2 regions of the Streptomyces sp. NPDC005281 genome follow, and region 1 is predicted to be linked to the other one. Evidence: riboswitches for the same ligand, from Rfam matches in the RefSeq annotation. Region 1 holds a riboswitch; the other holds the start of a gene.

What was found. A riboswitch is a leader RNA that binds a small molecule or an ion and turns the genes downstream of it on or off. The one in region 1 is predicted to bind cyclic di-AMP.
Positions count from the first base shown of each region.
Region 2: it holds a riboswitch for cyclic di-AMP, as region 1 does, so the genes downstream of both, ABZV42_RS14095 (peptidoglycan DD-metalloendopeptidase family protein) here and ABZV42_RS00425 (transglycosylase family protein) in region 1, are expected to answer to the same signal.

Region 1 covers NZ_JBEXGX010000001.1:97,742-104,709, forward strand. Annotated here, with positions in the region: gene ABZV42_RS00405 (Ppx/GppA phosphatase family protein) at 1-34, opposite strand, end outside; gene ABZV42_RS00410 (DUF501 domain-containing protein) at 31-636, opposite strand; gene ABZV42_RS00415 (septum formation initiator family protein) at 676-1,152, opposite strand; gene eno (phosphopyruvate hydratase) at 1,301-2,587, opposite strand; gene ABZV42_RS00425 (transglycosylase family protein) at 2,973-3,686, opposite strand; cyclic di-AMP (ydaO/yuaA leader) riboswitch at 3,691-3,884, opposite strand; gene ABZV42_RS00430 (transglycosylase family protein) at 4,074-4,937, opposite strand; gene ABZV42_RS00435 (cytochrome P450) at 5,252-6,523, opposite strand; gene ABZV42_RS00440 (nucleoside triphosphate pyrophosphohydrolase) at 6,845-6,968, opposite strand, start outside.
Region 2 covers NZ_JBEXGX010000008.1:158,162-165,129, forward strand. Annotated here, with positions in the region: gene ABZV42_RS14085 (HPr family phosphocarrier protein) at 1-67, shown strand, start outside; gene ABZV42_RS14090 (GntR family transcriptional regulator) at 310-1,002, opposite strand; gene ABZV42_RS14095 (peptidoglycan DD-metalloendopeptidase family protein) at 1,198-1,965, opposite strand; cyclic di-AMP (ydaO/yuaA leader) riboswitch at 1,978-2,134, opposite strand; gene ABZV42_RS14100 (pitrilysin family protein) at 2,349-3,737, opposite strand; gene ABZV42_RS14105 (pitrilysin family protein) at 3,734-5,095, opposite strand; gene ABZV42_RS14110 (DNA topoisomerase IV subunit A) at 5,444-6,968, shown strand, end outside.

The DNA of each region.
Region 1 (6,968 bases):
TCGTACCGCAGTCGACGGCGGCGACGCGGGTCACCGCTCGTCCTCGTCGGCCGGCTCGACGGCGAGGCGGTCCGTGCCGTCCTCGGCCATCTCCTTCTGCGGTCCCTCGCCGGCCGGCGCGCCGGGGAGCGTCACGCACGCGCCCTTGCGCCACCACTCGGGCAGCATCGCGATGGCCTCGTCGCCGAGCGGGTTGACGCCGGGACCGGCGGCCAGCGAGTGCCCCACCAGGACGTGCAGGCACTTCACCCGGTCGGGCATGCCGCCCGCGCTCGGGAAGCCCTCGAGCACCTCGATGGCGTCACGGCGCGCGATGTAGTCCTCGTGGGCTGCGCGGTAGGCCGCGGCCAGCTCGGGGTCGGTGGCCAGCCGGTCGGTCATCTCCTTCATGACCCCGTTCGCCTCCAGCGTCCCGATCGCGGACGCGGCCCGCGGGCACGTCAGGTAGTACGTGGTCGGGAACGGCGTCCCGTCGGGGAGGCGGGGCGCCGTCTCCACGACGTCCGGCTGACCGCAGGGGCAACGGTGCACGATCGCGCGCAGCCCACGCGGCGGCCGGCCGAGCTGCTGCTTGAAGGCCTCGACGTCGGCGTCGGTGGGCTCGGTGCGCGGGGTGGTGGGCGGTGGCGTTTCCATGCCGTGAGTCACGTGTCTTTCTGGTCAGTTCATGGGTCGTCAGTGGTCGGCGGCGTCGGATTTGTCCACGCCGTCCCAGACATTGGTGTACCAGGGGCGGTCGGCGGTGCCCCGTTCGGCACGGGCCTGCTTCGCGGCGTCCGGGTCGATCACGACGTAACCGGTCTCGCCCGGCATCACATAGTGCAGCCGCTGCCGGATCTGCTGCTTGGCGAACGCGTCGTCCTGCCAGCGCGCCTTGAGGTCGCGCAGCTGCTCGACCCGCTGGCGGGCCTGCTCCCGCTGCCGCTCCAGATCACCGATCTGGGCGCGCTGGGAGACGTACTGCCGCATCGGGTACGCGAGGGCGACGATCAGGGAGCACAGGACCATGGCGAGCAGCGCGGCCCGGCCGGTCAGCCGGGAGCGGCGCGCCTGCCGCTTGGTCTGGGAGCGGTAGACCCTGGCCGCCGTCTGCTCGCCGAGCAGCTTCAGCCTGGTCGAGGTGGAGAACCGGTCCCGGTCCTTCACGGCCATGAGTCCCGCCTCCCCAGTACCGGCCCGCCGAGCGGGCCCGTCACGTGCGTACGTCCCCGCACACGGTACGGGACCGGGTACGGGGACGTACGGAGGACGCATCCTGAGCCGTGCGGGCTCAGTGCTTCAAACGATGGGCCGTGCGGGCTCAGCCCTTGAAGCGGGGGAACGCCGAGCGGCCGGCGTACACCGCGGCGTCGTCGAGGATCTCCTCGATGCGCAGCAGCTGGTTGTACTTGGCGACACGGTCCGAGCGGGCCGGGGCGCCGGTCTTGATCTGACCACAGTTCACCGCGACCGCGAGGTCGGCGATGGTGACGTCCTCGGTCTCGCCGGAGCGGTGGGACATCATGCACTTGAAGCCGTTGCGCTGGGCCAGCTCGACGGCGTCCAGGGTCTCGGTCAGCGAACCGATCTGGTTGACCTTGACGAGCAGGGCGTTGGCGGAGCCCTCCTCGATGCCGCGGGCCAGACGCTCCGGGTTGGTGACGAAGAGGTCGTCGCCGACGATCTGGACCTTGTCGCCCAGCTTGTCGGTGATGACCTTCCAGCCGGCCCAGTCGTCCTCGTACAGCGGGTCCTCGATGGAGATGAGCGGGTACGCGGAGACGAGCTCCTCGTAGTACTCGGTCATCTCGGCGGCCGAGCGGGACTTGCCCTCGAACTCGTACTTGCCGTCCTTGTAGAACTCGGACGCGGCGACGTCGAGCGCGAGCGCGATCTGCTCGCCGGGGATGTAACCGGCCTGCTTGATGGCCTCGACGATGAGGTCGAGGGCGGCGCGGTTGGACTCCAGGTTCGGGGCGAAGCCGCCCTCGTCGCCGAGGCCGGTGGACAGACCCTTGGTCTTCAGCACCTTCTTGAGGGTGTGGTAGACCTCGGCGCCCCAGCGCAGGGCCTCGGAGAAGGACTCCGCGCCGATCGGGGCGATCATGAACTCCTGGATGTCCACGTTGGAGTCGGCGTGCGAGCCGCCGTTCAGGATGTTCATCATCGGAACGGGCAGCAGGTGCGCGTTCGGGCCGCCCAGGTAGCGGAAGAGCGGCAGGTCGGACGCCTCGGAGGCGGCGTGCGCGACGGCGAGCGAGACGCCGAGGATGGCGTTGGCGCCGAGCGAGCCCTTGTTGTCGGTGGCGTCCAGGTCGAACATCGCCTGGTCGATCAGACGCTGCTCGGTGGCGTCGTAGCCGACGAGCTCCGGGCCGATCTGCTCGATGACGGCGAGGACGGCCTTCTCGACACCCTTGCCGTGGTAGCGGTTGGGGTCACCGTCGCGAAGCTCGATGGCCTCGAAGGCTCCGGTGGAGGCACCGGAGGGAACGGCGGCACGACCCGTGCTGCCGTCGTCGAGGCCGACCTCGACCTCGACCGTGGGGTTGCCTCGGGAGTCCAGGATTTCCCGGGCTACGACGACGTCGATGGACGGCACGAGCATCTCCTTATATGGGATGTGACGCGGGTACGCGGGGCCGGCAGCCCCGCGGGATGAGCCTAACCGGCTCACGGGGATCGGCCAGCGATCGACCACCCCTTGAGCGGAACTGAGCCTACATATTGTTCCTGAACGGAACAAAAAAAGAAATAAAAAACCCCGCTCCGGCGCGTGCGGGGGAACACGCGCCGGAGCGGGGAGCCCGTGGGGACGGGGGGCCTCACCCGGCCTCGGATGCGGAGGCCGTGCGAGGAAGCCGCGGTTCGGCCGAAGCCGTGCGGCGCCGGCCGTGCGAGGGGGCCACGGACCGGCGGAGCCGTGCGGCGCGCGCCGGGATCGGGACCGCCCTCCGCCGAAGGCGGCCAGGTCAGCCGGCGTGCCGCACCGCTCAGTGGAGGTGCAGCTGCTGGCCCGGGTAGATGAAGTCGGCGTCGGAGACGATGCCCTTGTTCAGCTTGAACAGCTTCTGCCAGCCGCCCTTGACGTGCTTCTTCTCGGCGATGGAGCTGAGGCTGTCACCCTTGACGACCTTGTACTCGCCGTCACCCTTCTTGACCTTCTTGCCGGTCGGCGTGGTGACGGTCTTCTGGACGGCGGGGCGCTCCGCGGAACGGGCGGCGTGCTGCTCCGTCGTACGGGTGGCGGGGGCGCTCTGCGAGCCGCTCGAGGAGGAGGTGGAGGCGGGGGCGGAGGCGGACGGGGCCGCCGGGGCCGCGCCGCCGTCGTTCGGGGTGCTCGACAGGCCGGTGCCGCAGGTCGGCCAGGCGCCCTTGCCTTGCGCGGCGAGGACCTTCTCGCCGATGGCGATCTGCTGCGACTTCGAGGCCTGGTCGGCGGTCGAGGCGTAGGCGGTGCCGCCGTACGCGGCCCAGGTGGAGGTCGAGAACTGGAGGCCGCCGTAGTAGCCGTTGCCGGTGTTGATCGACCAGTTGCCGCCGGACTCGCACTGGGCGACGGCGTCCCACTCGGAGGTGGTGGCGGCGGAGGCGTTGCCGGCCGCCATCAGCGGGGCGGCGATGGCGACACCGGTGACACCGGCGAGCGTGGCGACGCGGGTGGCCTTGTTCGGGCGGCGGTGCTTGCCCTTGCTGGAGAACAGCATGGAGAGATCCCCTCACCGACGCCTGCGAGGTGAGCTGTCGGGTTCGGGCCGGTGTAGTTGCCCGGCCACGCGCCTTCGTTCCCGTCTCCAGGACACTCGGCACGCGGCTTCACCCCAAGCCGTTCCCGGATGCCTCTCGACTCCCGGGCCCGGCACTTACCTTGGGTCCCCCGCTCCTGCCTACGGCGCATGACGCGACGACTGTTCCCGTACGGCCGTTGGCAGGATTCGGCGTTGCGACCGTCGGAGCCCGCTGTGGCGAGCGGTCACGACCGTAAGCAGTCCATAGGCGGAATTTCAAAGACGATCAGGGCTTCTGAGACTCATGTCTCACTCGCACCAAACCGGACATTCCGCAGCGAAACGTGACGCGAACTCCCGCTGCCACTAGGCCGTTTCGGCGACGACGGCAATGCTCCGACCAGGGACGACGAGGCCGGGACCGCTGTCGGCCGCACCCGGGTCCACGGCGGACAGGTTGCCCCAATCGTCCTGGGCGCCAGGGCTGTCGGAAGAGTCCCAGAGACTGCCAAGGACCTTCGCGGCGTACGAGTCGTCGACGGTGTCGCTCTCCACGCTCGCGGCATGCCGGCCGGCCGAGCTGTCGGCGCCACCGCCGGTCGCGGTCTCCGCGGCCTTCCCGCCGCGGTGCCGCCCACCGGAGTCCGGAGTCTCGGAAGCGCTCGAAGAGGCTTCCTTCTGACCCGGTTTGGCCGATTCGTCACTCTTGCCGGTCGTCGCACCCGAGCCGTCGGAACTCTGCGAGGCGCTGGGGGTCGGGGTGCTGTCGGCCGCGCCCGACGAGTCACCCGAAGCGGACGAACCGGTCGAAGGGGACGAGCTGGGCGAAGTCGCCAAACCGGATGAAATGTATGAACCCAAGTCGCCCTCGCCGTTCGACGAGTCGGCGGCCAGACCCGTGTCGACGCTGACCTCGCCCGAGCCCTTGCTGAGCCCGGAGAGCGGCCCGCAGGTCGGCCAGGCCTTGAGACCCTGGTCGGCGAGCACCTTCTCGGCGACGGCTATCTGCTGCGAGCGGCTGGCCTGGTCGGCCGTCTGCGCGTACTCGAGACCGCCGTACGTCTCCCAGTTGTCCTGGTCGAGCTGAAGGCCGCCGTAGTACCCGTTGCCCTGGTCGGCGCTCCACGCGCCACCGCTCTCGCACTGCGCCACCCGGTCCCAGGTGGTCCCGTCGGCCGCGCTGGCACTCGTCGCGGCGAGCAGCGGAATGACGATCGCAGATCCGGTCACTCCCGCGGCGACGATGAGCGCCGGGGCCTGACGAGGGCGACGGTGACGGCCGTTCCCGGAGAGCATGCGCAAGCCTTTCGAGTGACAGCGGGGAGCACCGCGGCTCCTGCTAAGTGAGAAGCAGAGGCGCCGCGTTGATGGGTGAACGTAGTCGCAGTCGATCGCTGGTTACAAGTCGATGCAGTACAGATCACGCGAAGATCACAGATTTGATGGACCGTCACGTTCCGGTAGCCCCGAAGAGGCCTTTTCCGGTATGCGGAAGAGCCCCTTCGGCCGCGGCGCCGAAGGGTCGGCGATGAACCGATCAAGGCCTATTTGACCGGGGTGAACTCCACCGGAAGCGTGCGCAATCCGCGCATAATGAGCCCTCCGCGCCAGCGCAAATCAGCCGATTCTCCAGCGAGTTGCAGGTCGGGAAGACGGTTGAGGAGCGTACCCAGCGCGGTCTGCCCCTCCAGCCGGGCGAGCGGCGCGCCCAGGCAGTAGTGGATGCCGTGGCCGTAACCCAAGTGCTGAAGGTCACGTCGTGAAAGATCGAGCGTGTCCGGCTCTTCGAAGCGTTCGGGGTCACGGTCCGCCGCCGCGAGGACCACGAGCACGGGGTCGCCGGCCGCGATGTCCTGTCCGCCGATCCGCACGTCCTCGGTCGCGAACCGCCACGTGGCCAGCTCCACGGGCCCGTCGTAGCGCAGGAGTTCCTCGACACCCGTCTCCAGCAGCCCGCTCTCCCCGGCCGCGAGGGAGGTCTGAAGGCGCTCCCGCTGCCCGGGGTGGGTGAGCAGGGCGTGCATCCCGTTCCCGATGAGGTTGACCGTGGTCTCGAACCCGGCGAAGAGCAGGATGAAGGCCATCGCGGCGGCCTCGTTCTCGGTGAGGTGCTCGCCGTGGTCGGAGGCGCGGATGAGCCCGGAGATGAGGTCCTCGCCGGGCGCGGGCTCCGCGGTCAGCGCCTCGCGCTTGCGGTGGATGAGCTCGGCGAGATATCCGCGCATCTTCTTCACGGACCGGGCGACCCCGCCCCTCGGCCCGCCGCCGTGCCGGATCATCATGCCCGCCCAGTCCCGGAAGTCGTCCTGGTCCTCGCGCGGGACGCCGAGCAGGTCGCAGATGGCGTAGATGGGGAGCGGGAAGGCGAACTCGTGGATCAGGTCGGCGGAACCCCTGCCCTCGAACCCGGCGATGAGCTGATCCGTCAGCTCCTGCACCCGCGGGGCGAATTCGGCGACGCGCCGGGGCGTGAACGCCTTGCTGACGAGCCGCCGCAGCCGGGTGTGGTCCGGCGGGTCGATGTTCAGCAGATGCGTCATCAGCTCGGCCTTGCGCTCCCCGGGAATCCCGGTCCGGCCCTTCGCGTGCTCGGGCCCGTCGTGATGCGCGGGATTCTTGGACAGCCGCTGGTCGGCGAGCGTCGCCTTGGCGTCGGCGTACCGCGTGACGAGCCAGGCCTCCACGCCGCTGGGCAGCCGGGTCCGGTGCACGGGCGCGTGCTCCCTGAGCCAGGCGTAGGCCGGATAGGGATCGGTGGCGAACTCCCAGGTGAAGAGTTCGGGGGCGGCGCTGGAGGAGGCTTCGTGCTCGGTCACTCCCCGACGGTATCGGCAGGAAGCGGCGGTCCCATGCTCGCAGTGCGCACGGGAGACGGCCCCCTCCCGTCAGCGGGGCCGGCAGAGGACGGCACACCCTCTGGCCGCAGGGCCGACAGCGGACGGCCCCCTGGCCGCAGGGTCACGTGGGGAGACTGCTCCCCTCCGGATGCCCGGCGATCGGAAGGGGGTCCGGCGCGTACGGCGTCGGCGGAGACCACCCCCGCCCGGCCCCCGCCCCGCACTCGCCGTGCTCGCCGTGCTCCCGCCCAGCCCTCGTCGTGCCGGCCCGTCGCCCGCTGCCCGCTGCCCGTCGCGGCCCTAGGCCCCGTCCTCGTCCTTGCCCTCGTCCTTGCCCTCGCCCTCGTCCTCGCCCTCGCCGTCGTGCATCTGGCCCTCGGCGTCGCGGCCCGCTTCCGTGAAGCCCTCCGCCCCGCGGATCGCG
Region 2 (6,968 bases), on a different contig from region 1:
GGCCGCTCTCGACCGTCTGGCGAGGCTGGTCGCCGAGGGGCTCGACGAGCTCCCCGAGACCGTCTGAGCCGCCCACAAGGCATCAGGACGCATGCGGCTGAGCCGCGCCCCCTCTCCGGGTGGCGCGGCTCAGCCGTTTCCGTACCCCGCTCGGCGATTCCCCCGGGTGCCCCGCCGGGCCCCTCGCGGCGCGGGTACGAGAATGTCGTGTGCCGGAATTCCGGAGACAGGAAGGAATCCGGACACACAAATAAAAGGGCACCGAAATTGAGCCCCGCAAATTATCTCTCTTTGTATACGGCGTCCGTGTTAATGACGCAGGCCCATCATGTTTACGGGATGTTGCGAACTTCTCACACGGTCCGGCCGTTCGCCGCCGGGAAATCGGAGCCGGTGCGCGGTCGTGGCACGCTCGGCGTGCAGGGCCGTGATCGCGCGGGCCCGCTCGCTGTCGCCGCGGGCCACCGCGTCCACGATGCCGCCGTGCTCCGCCCAGGACTCCGCGGGATCGGCCGGCGCCTCCACCGAGTACATCCAGGCGATCTTGTGGCGCAGCTGGGCGAGCGCGGAGGTCAGGGCGGAACTGCCGGACGCCTGCGCGAGCGTTTCGTGGAACCAGCCGCCCAGCGAGCGCAGATCCTCGCTGTGGCCTCGCCTGGAACGCTCCTGCCCCAGCCTGACCAGGCCGCGCAGCACCTTGAGATGGGCCTCCGTGCGCCGCTGCGCGGCCCTCGCGGCGCCCAGCGGCTCCAGCAGCATGCGCATCTCCAGGAGGTCCGCCGCCTCCTGCTCGGTGGGCTCCGCGACACACGCGCCCGCGTGCCGGCGGGTGACCACGAAGCCCTCGGCCTCGAGCGTGCGCAGAGCCTCGCGCACGGGGACGCGCGAGACGCCGTACCGCCGCGCCAGCAGTTCCTCGGTGAGCCGGCCGCCGCGCTCGTAGACACCCGCGACGATGTCGTCACGGATCGCCGTGCACACCGAGTGCGCCGGAATACGCATGACCGACCTCCGCTTTAATCCCCGTGAAACGCCGTCCATTGACGCTTCTTCAGTGACTCTATTGCAGGAAGCCTGAATTTCCGATGGCAGGCCGGAATCCATGGATATTTTTTGGACAGACGGCCGCGGAAACGATGATGCCCCGGCTCGGTGAGCCGGGGCATCGAAAGCGGTGAAGAAGCCGCGAAGCGGTCGTCAGACGTTGACGCCGTGCGAGCGCAGGTACGCGACCGGGTCGATGTCCGAGCCGTACTCCGCGGTCGTACGGGCCTCGAAGTGGAGGTGCGGTCCCGTGGTGTTGCCGGTGTCCCCGGAGAGGCCGATCTGCTGCCCAGGGGTGACTGTCTGCCCCACGGACACCCCGATGGACGACAGGTGGCCGTACATGGTGTACGTGCCGTCGTGCATCTTGATCACGACTTGATTGCCGTAGGCGCCGCCCCAGCCGGCCGTGACGACCGTGCCGGCGCCGACGACGTGGACCGAGGTGCCGGACGCGGCGTGGAAGTCGACGCCGGTGTGGCTGCCGGAGGACCAGAGGCTGCTGCTGGCCTTGTAGCCGGTGGAGACGTACGAACCGGTGATCGGCATGACGAAGGTGTTCAGGCGCTTTCGCTCGGCCTCGCGGGCGGCGCGCTCCTTGGTCTCACGAAGCTTCGCGGCCTGCTCCGCGGCCTGCTTGCGCGCGGTCTGCTCGGCCTGCTTGCGCGCGGCGGCCTCGTCGGCGGCGCGCTGCTGCGCGAAGGCCTGGGCGTCGATCTGGTCGGCGACCGTGTCGTTGAGGGTGACGGCCTGGGTCAGCCCGGTCTGCTCGACGGAGGCTTCCGCGGCGAACGCGGGGGCGGCCAGGGTTCCGATCACGCCGGTGGTGGTGAGCGCCGCGACCCCGACGGCGGTCGTGGTGGTGCTGTGCACCCGGCTGCTCGTACGACGATGCTTGCCGGTGCCACAGGTGAACGCCATGTAGGGGCTGATCCTTTCCTTCCCTCTCGCCTACCGGGTTAGCTGACGGGTTCGGAGCAGGAAGGTCTCCTACGGACTCCCTCCGAAGAGGGCGTCCGATTCACCCCAGGGACTGCGTGGGTCCCCGGCTCCCCTGACTCGCGTCACGGGGACTCGGCGATGACTGTCCGGTGCCGCGGGCGCGGCGCACTGCATGACGAACAGCCGCCCCGACGCTAGACGGGGCCTCTTTCGAACAACAAACGGATCACGATTTTTGTAACGCATCCCACAGGGCAGAAGGGCAACCAGCATACGAATGCGGACATCTTGGGGGCTGTGGCGAAAAAGGGAGGGCCCTGACGGCTCCTCAGCCGTCAGGGCCCTCCCGGGGCGCACGGGTTCTACTCGGCGGCCACCACGGTGACTTCACCGATTCCGAGAGCCCTGACCGGCTCCGCGATCTGCGCCGCGTCGCCGACCAGGACGGTCACCAGACGGTCCGTCGGGAAGGCGCTCACGGCGGCCGCGGTGGCCTCCACCGTGCCGGTGGCGGCCAGTTGCCGGTAGAGCGTCGCCTGATAGTCGTCCGGCAGGTGCTGCTCGACCTGGTCGGCGAGTGTGCTCGCGACGGCCGCCGCCGTCTCGAACTTGAGGGGTGCGACACCCACCAGGTTCTGCACGGCGACGTCGCGCTCCTGGTCGGTCAGCCCCTCGGCGGCGAGGGTGCGCAGCACCTTCCACAGGTCGTCGAGCGCCGGACCGGTGTTGGGGGTGTCGATCGAGCCGCTGATGGCGAGCATCGCGGCGCCCGTGCCGTCCGGCGCGGAGCGCAGGACCTGCCCGAACGCCCGCACGCCGTAGGTGTAGCCCTTCTCCTCGCGCAGGACGCGGTCGAGGCGCGAGGTGAGGGTCCCGCCGAGGCAGTACGTGCCGAGGACCTGGGCGGCCCACACACGGTCGTGCCGGTCGGCACCCACCCGGCCGATGAGCAGCTGCGTCTGGACGGCGCCGGGGCGGTCGACGACGATCACGCGGCCGGTGTCGTCGGCGCTCACCGGCGGCACGGGAAGCGGTTCGGCGAACGAGCCCGTCCAGGAGCCGAGCGTGTCGGCGAGCAGCTCGTCGAGCTCGACATCGGTCAGGTCGCCGACGACGACGGCGGTGGCCGTGGCGGGGCGCACGTGCTTCTCGTAGAAGCCGCGTACGGCCGACGAGTCGATGTTCCGGACGGTCTCCTCGGTGCCCTGGCGCGGGCGTGCCATGCGCGCGCTCGCCGGGAACAGCTCCTTGGAGAGCTCCTTGGCCGCGCGACGGGCGGGATTGGCCGTCTCGTGCGGGATCTCGTCCAGCCGGTTGGTCACCAGCCGCTCGACCTCGCTGTCCGCGAACGCGGGGGCCCGCAGGGCGTCGGCGAGCAGGCCGAGGGCCTTGGCCAGGCGCGAGACGGGCACTTCGAGCGACAGGCGTACGCCGGGGTGGTCGGCGTGCGCGTCGAGCGTGGCGCCGCAGCGCTCCAGTTCGGCGGCGAAGTCCTCGGCCGAGTGCTTGTCGGTGCCCTCGGAGAAGGCGCGCGCCATGATCGTGGCGATGCCGTCCAGGCCCGCGGGCTCGGCGTCCAGCGGCGCGGCGAGGTTCACCTCGACGGCGACGACCTGCTGGCCGGGGCGGTGGCAGCGCAGCACGGTCAGACCGTTGTCCAGGGTGCCGCGCTCGGGGGCGGGGAACGCCCACGGCTTCGGCCGGCCCGCCTCGGGCTGCGGGTGGAAGTCCATGGTGGCGAGCTCGGTCACTTCGCCGCCTCCTCGTCGGTCTCGTCGGCGGAGTCAGCCGCGTCCGCGGCTTGGGCGGTGGTCGGCTCGTAGACGAGCACCGCGCGGTTGTCGGGGCGCAGGCGGGCCTTGGCGGCCTCCCGGACCTCATCAGCCGTGACGTCGAGGACGCGCTGCACGGCGGTCAGGGCGAGCTGCGGGTCACCGAACAGGACGGCGAACCGGCACAGTTCGTCGGCACGGCCGGCGACGGTGCCGAGCCGGTCGAGCCATTCGCGTTCCAACTGGGCCTGGGCGCGCTCCATTTCCCTGGCCGTGGGGCCCTCCTCGGCGAACCGGGCGAGCTCCTCGTCGACTGCGGCCTCGATGACCGGGACCTCGACGTCGCCGGACGTCTTCACGTCCAGCCACCCCAGGGAGGGCGCTCCGGCGAGCCGCAGCAGGCCGAACCCGGCCGCGACGGCGGTACGGTCACGGCGCACGAGCCGGTTGTAGAGCCGGGAGGACTCGCCGCCTCCGAGGACGGTGAGTGCCAGGTCGGCGGCGTCGCACGCGCGCGTGCCGTCCTCCGGGAGCCGGTAGGCGGCCATCAGCGCGCGTGCCGGGACGTCCTCCTCGACGACCTCGCGCAGCTGCTCGCCGATGATCTCGGGGAGCGAGCCGTCCCGCGGGGCGGGCTTGCCGTCGTGCCCGGGGATGGAGCCGAAGTACTTCTCGACCCAGGCGAGCGTCTGCTCCGGATCGATGTCGCCGACGACGGACAGGACCGCGTTGTTGGGCGCGTAGTTGGTGCGGAAGAACGCGCGGGCGTCCTCCAGGGTGGCCGCGTCCAGGTCCGCCATCGACCCGATCGGGGTGTGGTGGTACGGGTGGCCCTCGGGGTACGAGAGCGCGGTGAGCTTCTCGAAGGCGGTGCCGTAAGGGACGTTGTCGTAACGCTGGCGGCGCTCGTTCTTCACGACGTCGCGCTGGTTCTCCATGGACTCGTCGTCCAGCGCCTCCAGCAGCGACCCCATGCGGTCGGCCTCCAGCCAGAGGGCGAGCTCCAGCTGGTGGGTGGGCATGGTCTCGAAGTAGTTGGTGCGCTCGAAGCTCGTCGTGCCGTTGAGCGAGCCGCCGGCGCCCTGGACGAGTTCGAAGTGGCCGTTGCCGTGGACCTGCTTGGAGCCCTGGAACATCAGGTGCTCGAAAAGGTGGGCGAGTCCGGTCCGGCCCTTGACCTCGTGGCGTGAGCCGACGTCGTACCAGAGGCACACCGCGGCGACCGGGGTCAGATGGTCCTCGGAGAGCACCACGCGCAGGCCGTTGGCCAGGCGGTGCTCGGTCGCTGTCAGGCCGCCGGAGCCTGCCTCAGCTGTGGCCGTGTGACCCATGGGCATGTACGTCCCTTCGATCGCGGAACTGCGTCATTCCTGTCGGTCCTGCCACTGTATGCAAGCGCGCGGACGGCTGGCGCGGTTCCCGCGCCTCGTACGCCGAGAGCGAGACTCACGCGTGCCCCCGGCCCGCTTGGGGAAGCTCCTGCGGAAACGCCGCGAACGCGCTCGGGGCCCGCCGGGCACCGGGCCGCGGGGCTGTCCGGGAGGGGTCCCGGCGACGCCCGCGGAGCGCGCCGGAGGGGCGCTACGGACGGGTCGCGGTCGGCGTTGTCAGTGGGGCGGTCCACAATGGTGCGCGTCAGAACCCGTTCATGCCCCGGCAGAGACCGTGAAGGAGCCGCAGCAGCGATGGCCCGCCGTAGCACGAAGACCCCGCCGCCCGACGACTCGTACGAGGAGAAGATCCTCGACATCGACGTCGTGGACGAGATGCAGGGCTCCTTCCTCGAATACGCGTACTCGGTCATCTACTCGCGAGCCCTGCCCGACGCCCGAGACGGCCTGAAGCCGGTTCACCGTCGCATCGTGTACCAGATGAACGAGATGGGCCTGCGCCCCGACCGCGGCTATGTGAAGTGCGCCCGTGTCGTCGGCGAGGTCATGGGTAAGCTGCACCCGCACGGCGACGCGTCGATCTACGACGCCCTGGTGCGTCTGGCGCAGCCCTTCTCCATGCGTGTGCCCCTGGTCGACGGCCACGGCAACTTCGGCTCGCTCGGCAACGACGACCCGCCGGCCGCGATGCGTTACACCGAGGCCCGGATGGCCGACGCGACGTCGCTCATGACGGAGTCGATCGACGAGGACACCGTCGACTTCACGCCCAACTACGACGGCCAGGAGCGGGAGCCGGTGGCTCTCCCCGCCGCCTTCCCGAACCTCCTGGTCAACGGCTCGTCGGGGATCGCCGTCGGCATGGCCACCAACATGCCGCCGCACAACCTCGGCGAGGTCATCGCCGCCGCCCGGCACCTCATCCGCTACCCGGGCGCCGACCTCGAGACGCTGATGAAGCATGTCCCGGGCCCGGACCTGCCCACCGGCGGCCGGATCGTCGGCCTCTCCGGGATCAGGGACGCGTACGAGTCGGGCCGCGGCACCTTCAAGATCCGCGCCACGGTGTCCGTGGAGGACGTCACGGCGCGCCGCAAGGGCATCGTCGTCACCGAACTGCCCTTCGCCGTCGGTCCCGAGAAGGTGATCTCCAAGATCAAGGACCTGGTCGGCTCGAAGAAGCTCCAGGGCATCGCCGACGTCAAGGACCTCACCGACCGTGCGCACGGCCTGCGCCTGGTCATCGAGATCAAGAACGGCTTCGTGCCGGAGGCCGTCCTCGAACAGCTCTACAAGCTGACGCCGATGGAGGAGTCCTTCGGCATCAACAACGTGGCCCTGGTGGACGGCCAGCCGCTCACCCTGGGCCTCAAGGAGCTGCTGGAGGTCTACCTCGACCACCGCTTCGAGGTCGTACGCCGCCGCAGCGAGTTCCGCCGCACCAAGAAGCGCGACCGGCTGCACCTGGTCGAGGGGCTCCTCGTCGCCCTCCTGGACATCGACGAGGTCATCCGCCTCATCCGCTCCAGCGACAACTCGGCGCAGGCCAAGGAGCGCCTGATCGAGCACTTCTCGCTCTCCGAGATCCAGACGCAGTACATCCTGGACACGCCGCTGCGCCGCCTCACCCGGTTCGACCGCATCGAGCTGGAGTCGGAGCGCGACCGCCTCAACGGCGAGATCGACGAGCTGACCGGCATCCTGGATTCGGACGCCGAGCTGCGCAAGCTGGTCTCCGGCGAACTGGCCGCGGTGGCCAAGAAGTTCGGCACCGACCGCCGGACCGTGCTCCTGGAGTCCGCGGGCAGCCCCGCCCCCA